2 regions of the Pontibacillus sp. ALD_SL1 genome follow, and region 1 is predicted to be linked to the other one. Evidence: riboswitches for the same ligand, from Rfam matches in the RefSeq annotation. Region 1 holds a riboswitch; the other holds the start of a gene.

Evidence for each region. Region 1 has a riboswitch for thiamine pyrophosphate ahead of thiT (energy-coupled thiamine transporter ThiT). Riboswitches for the same ligand answer to the same signal wherever they lie in the genome.
Region 2: linked by a shared signal. The riboswitch ahead of tenA (thiaminase II) and the one ahead of thiT (energy-coupled thiamine transporter ThiT) in region 1 are both predicted to bind thiamine pyrophosphate.

Annotation. Positions count from the first base shown of each region.
Region 1 is NZ_CP062974.1:1,403,186-1,406,348, reverse strand. It holds gene IMZ31_RS07080 (methanogen output domain 1-containing protein) at 1-589, opposite strand, end outside; gene thiT (energy-coupled thiamine transporter ThiT) at 886-1,476, opposite strand; TPP riboswitch at 1,564-1,664, opposite strand; gene IMZ31_RS07070 (S8 family peptidase) at 2,066-3,163, shown strand, end outside.
Region 2 is NZ_CP062974.1:1,301,475-1,304,637, reverse strand. It holds gene ilvA (threonine ammonia-lyase) at 1-747, shown strand, start outside; TPP riboswitch at 1,597-1,703, shown strand; gene tenA (thiaminase II) at 1,879-2,577, shown strand; gene thiD (bifunctional hydroxymethylpyrimidine kinase/phosphomethylpyrimidine kinase) at 2,570-3,163, shown strand, end outside.

The sequences.
Region 1 (3,163 bases):
AAACGAGGTCTGCAATCATCTCGTCGCTCTTACGTAACTCTTCTCCCAACATTTTAATCGTTTCCTCTTCCCACTGGAACGGATCTCCATTTTCTGGAGTGACGGGTAAATTATAATACTCCTCTCCTCCGTGCTCTTCGTTCTGATTCAAGTGAACTACGACACGGCAGTGATCGTCTCCAACAGCAATCCGTTTATCGAGTTTGACTTTTGAGTATCCAAAATGCCTTGAAGCGATTCCTCCGATAACACTAGATGTCATCTGACACAAGTGAGGAGCATCCTTCACCATATCCCCAAATGGACATTGAGTTCCTTTAACAACGATTCTTTCAGGTGTTACTTCTTCTATTTCAAATTGTCCACCGATATCATTCTTAATGGCAAGAATTACATTGACATATTGATCGACAGACCATGTAGATTTAGCATCTACATAATGGCCTTCCATCCATTCTCCTGTCCGTATTCCTAGTTGTTTTATATATTCTTCGGCACGATCACCTATTGCTTTTTCATGTAATGTTGCGTACTGAGTAAGAAGTTTAGAGAGAAATGTTTGCGCCGTTAGTGTTTGGTTTTGACTCATTTGTTAATTTCCCCCTTTTAAGATATATTCCACATACACCTTTACCCTTTTTATGAATTTATGAACCTTTTTCCAAGAATTATTTATAAACTTTTCTTTAAATCTACTTTCATCTATTTTCAAATAAGATTCTTCTTAATTTCCCTAAACTAATGACGCTCGTAAACGAAGCCCTTTCAAGGCTAGTTCTTCCTCAATCAAACCACTTTCAAACTCTATATTGAAACAAAAAACGTGCCGCAGGTGGGATTCTCCCCTGCGACACGTAATGAACTAACAGTTATATTTTATAATATTTAGGCAGATTTAATGGATTGGGATCCGCCGAAATGTAGTAACTTCGGCTGTTTGTATAAGATAATATTTAATATCACAGCGCTGATAATGAAAGATGGGAGCATATAGCCGATGTTATAGGTTAAGGAATAAATCCAAGCAGGTGTACCTTTTGGTGCGAATGAAGAGAAGAATACTATCCCACCTACAAAGTGGCTCATGAATCGAAGGCCACTACCAATAAGCGTTCCCAAAATGATGTAAATCGTAAACGCTTTTGCATGCCCCTCACGAACAGCTTTTAGAGCTGGTTTTGAGAACAAACCTGCCACTCCTACAACAGCATATGCAAGAGGATAGTCCATTACATACTGCACAGGATGAACGATAAAGGGATTAATCAAGGAGTTAAATACACCTACTAAGAGACCTGTCATTAAGCCTCCTTTTAGCCCCCAACGGTAAGCCATAAAGAAAATCGGCACCATAGAAAAAGCGATGGATCCCCCTTGTACCCATAACGGAATCGTTAAAAAGGGTAAACTAAGAACCGCACCTAATGCAGCAAACATGGCAATCTCAACTAAAAATAAAATCGGACTACGTTTCATCTTAAATCTCCTCCCTAAAGATAAATTTACACACAAAAAAAGCAATGCAAGGGAGAGCTTTAAGATGGATAGTCCTTTTGCATTGCGCCATCACTAAAGCCACATCCCTACGCTAGTACTAACTAACAGGTTCAGAGGGTCAGAACAATTTGTTCAATCTCAGCCATAAGGCTCCCCTTGTGGTCTTCTTACTTATGCTTTTTTCGTTAATCCCATTATAGGTGAATAAATCACCGTACTCAAGTCATCTACCAAAAGTTCTTCTACTTTATCCAATATTTTCTTTTTATATATGGTATACTAAGAAATGGATAGCCTATCATTTATTCATTTTTTTCTCAAACTGCTACTACAAACATCCGTTCTATACTCCTTTTTCCCTTCCACTTGCGAAACCCCCCCTAAATCTACTTATAACCATGTGTCTTTTTACCTAATTTTCGAGAAAACTTCTTATTTTCCTCGTATTCTCTTGATCTATCACACTCATATGTCTCAAAGATTTTTACTATGGCTTCGTATTACAATAGAATCAACTACTTAAGGAGGGATTCTATTGAAACGTTTTTAAATCGTTATACTTAGTTTCATGTTCATCTTATCTTTATCTATTGGGCCGATCGCAACTTCGGCACAACCATCAGAGAAACCTCAGGATTACTTAATAGGTTTTAAGACAGGGGTAGATAAGCAAGAAGCATCTAACATTAAACAGTTAGGCGGAAAAGTTAAGCACCAATTCAAGTACATGAATGTCGTACAGGCTAAACTTCCTTCTAAAGCTGTAGAGGCCCTTCAAAAGAATCCAAATGTTACTTATATTGAAGAAGATGCAAGTGTACAAGCTTACGGTCAAACAACTCCATGGGGCATTCCAGCCATTAACGCTGATGATGTTCAAGCAAGTGGCAATTCTGGAAGCGGTATTAAAGTAGCTGTTTTAGACAGCGGCATAAGCGCTAGTCATGAAGATTTACAAGTTGCAGGTGGTGCAAGCTTCGTAGATAGTGAGCCTGATCCATTCAATGATGGAAATGGCCACGGTACCCACGTAGCTGGAACGATTGCTGGTGTTAACAATACTCTTGGAGTACTTGGTGTAGCTCCATCAGCTGAGCTTTACGCTGTTAAGGTATTAAGCAGTAGCGGTAGCGGTTCTTATAGTGGGATCGCAAAAGGTGTAGAGTGGGCAATTGACAATAATATTGATGTTGTCAATATGAGTTTAGGCGGAAGCCGCGGCTCGACTACACTACAACAAGCAATGGATAACGCTTATCAGCAAGGTGTTTTGTTAATTGCTGCAGCTGGTAACGAAGGATCAAAAGGCAAAAAGAACACAATTGGCTATCCTGCCAAATACACATCCGTTGTTGCTGTTGGTGCTGTAGATGAAGGCCTAAACCGTGCTTCATTCTCTTCAGTTGGAGAGGAATTAGAAGTAATGGCTCCAGGTGCAGATATTCTTAGCACACTTCCAGGTAACACATACGGCTCTTATAACGGAACGTCTATGGCGTCTCCTCACGTAGCCGGAGCTGCAGCACTCATCTTAGCAGAGGACAGTTCTCTCACAAATCAAGAAGTGCGCAGCTTATTAAATAGCACGACAACGCCTCTAGGCGATGCTTTCTACTACGGTAATGGATTAATTAACGTACAGGAAGCAATCAACGCAGCTACTACT
Region 2 (3,163 bases), 100 kb from region 1:
GGAATCAAGGCGAAAATCTTTATGCCTGAGCATACACCAGAGGCTAAAGTCAAGGCAACAGAAAGCTATGGAGCTGAAATCGTGCTGACCGGTGAATCTTTCCAAGAATCCTATGAAGCAGCTTGTGCTGATCAGCGCCGAAACGACAGCGTCTTTATTCATCCATTCGATGATTATGACGTGATGGCCGGTCAAGGTACGATTGCTCTTGAAATGCTTGAACAAAATCCATCCCTTGATACGCTAGTCGTTCCAATCGGAGGAGGCGGACTGATTAGTGGTGTCGCCGTTGCAGCAAAATCTGTTAAGCCGTCTATCAAAATCATCGGCGTGCAGTCTGCAGGAGCGAGTGCCATGTACAATCAGTATTACAAACAAGGACCTTCCACCTTAAAGAATGTTTCCACCATTGCAGATGGAATCGCCGTGAAGAAACCTGGTCAAAACACGTTCCCACTCATCAAGCAGTATGTCGATGAGATCGTAACCGTGTCAGAAACACACATCGCAAAAGCCATCGTTACGATGCTTGAGCGAAACAAGTCACTTGTCGAAGGAGCCGGAGCCTCAGCACTTGCAGCTGTTCTCGAACACGGTTCCAACATCCAATCGAATTATACGGGTATTATCGTAAGCGGGGGCAACATGGACCTTGCGCGATTACCTATGATTCAAAACATGAGCCAGCAGGAAGAACCTACCTCTGTCTCAGCCGTTCAAAAAAGCCCTTCCTTTGTAGCTTCTTGAAAGCTATAACAAAAGCGGAAGCGCCCGGTTAGCAACGTATAGACTGGACTGAGCCACCGCGAGATCAAGGAAACACGATGAGCGACAAGCGAATCGATGTTGACTGATCGACCGGAGGTGAGGGAAGTCTACTAGTTGCTGGGCGCTGCAGCTAGATGCAAACAAGTTAATGAGAAGCCCAGTCCTATATGGTCTGGGCTTTTTCTGTTACTTTATGGGTATCCTAAAATTGATCTTTTACCTTTTCTAAAGCTCCCCACCATAAAACGTCACTGATTCACGTTATCTGTTACCTTTTGGAAGTAATAATCCTACAAAAGGTCATAGATACTGTAGTTCTGTTACCTTTCCACCGTTTTAAGCAATAAAAAGGTCATAGATCACGCCTCTCTCTTACCTTTTGAACCCTGACCTACTCTAAAACGTCAGAGATAAGCATAGTTTTACTAAAGTCCCTCTGCATCTAGTTACAACACACACCAAACCTCAAACTCTACGAACATACAACCTATCTCCCACTCTCGACAACACAAACCACCCAAGAAATGCACCCGACACACTACTTACGAAAAACGGCGGTAAAAACGCTAAAGCACCGACAGACGTGCCCATAAATAGTTGTGCATAAGGCACAGCAAACATGAGCGACAGCGAACGAGGAGGCAAAAAAGAAAGAGGAAGTTCGACTAAAAACGTCACGTCCTGTGACTACGTCGAACGACCCCACATCTTGTGGGGCCGCAGGAAAGCGAGTTGTCCCCCATCGAGCCCAAACCCCTTTAGAGTAACGGACCCTTTCCAGTGTAGACAAATCCAGGAAACCTGTGTTACGGTAACCGTACAATATAGGAAGTCCACTAGGGGCGCCCATTTAATGGCTGAGATAAGGAGAAATCCTTGGTCCCTTTGAACCTGATCTGGTTAGTACCAGCGAAGGGAAGTGGAGTCGGTTGGATTTGTTATACCTACGATTAGAGGGCGTATTTTATCATATGATCTCTCAATCTATTACTTTATAATCCCAAAACCGCTCCAGTTCTAGGAGCGGTTTTTTTATGTTCATAACCCCCAACCCCCTCCCTCCTCACTACCTGGTTCACTTCCTATAAATAAAACCAGGAGGCAACTACTATGTCATTTACTGAACAACTTCGTCACGATGCAAAGCCGATTTTTCAAGCAATTTTCAACCACCCTTTCGTGAAAGGGATTGGAGAAGGCGACCTTCCGAAAGAAGCCATAGCCCATTACGTGAAAGCCGATGCTGAGTACCTTCATGCATTCATGAATGTGTATGGAATCGCGATCTCCAAATGTAGCGATCGGGAGGATATCTCCTTCTTCAAAGAAAATATCGAATTTGTTCTTCACAGTGAAATTCATCCCCATCACAATCTATGTACTTATATCAATACCCCGTATGAGGATTTACAAGGATACCCCCTTCCCCCTACGGCTGATCACTATATTAAACATATGAAGACCCATGCCTACGAAGGGACACTAGGGCAAATCTTGGCCGTACTCCTTCCATGCCCTTGGACGTACCTTGAAATTGGGGACTATTTAATGGAGCACGTGCAGCCAACACCTGACCACCCTTTCTATGAGTGGATCACCTTTTATGTGAACGATGAAATAAGGTCTACAACGAATCAACTTCGCACAAAACTAGACACCTGGGCAGAGACTGCTTCACCCCGGGAAAAGAAAGCCATGAAAGATGCTTTTATAAAGAGCTGTCAGTTAGAGTGGGCATTCTGGGAAATGGCGTACCGCTTGGAAACATGGCCAACTTCCGCTCTCAAAGAGGTGACGAATCATGCGTAACGTGAAAGGCGCTCTTTCAATTGCGGGCACGGACCCTAGTGGTGGCGCAGGTATCCAGGCAGATCTTAAAACCTTTCAAGAATTAGACGTGTACGGCATGTCTGTCATCACTTCTGTTGTTGCTCAAAACACGTTAGGTGTGAAGGGAATTCGCCATTTAGAAGCTAGTTTTATAAAAGAGCAGCTTGAATCCGTTACGAGCGATATGCCTGTTCACGCGGTCAAAACAGGAATGATTGCAAATTCTGAAATGATTGAAACCATTGCAGAGCACCTGCGTCCTCTTACGTTACCTCTTTGCGTGGACCCTGTCATGATTGCCCAAAGCGGTGATGCTCTCGTTGATCATAAAGCACTGCAAGCCATGCGCGATGAGCTCATCCCTCTTGCAACGATTGTCACACCAAACATTCCGGAAGCATCGGCGTTAACAGGTAGAAGCTTGGAGTCAGAAGAAGATCGATACGAAGCCGCCAAAAAGATTGTACACGATTTTGGTTCTTCTTCTGTTGTCATTAAAGGCGGCCACCTTGATGGAGAAGCAACTGATCTCTTTTACGATGGAGAAACGTTCGAGACCTTTACG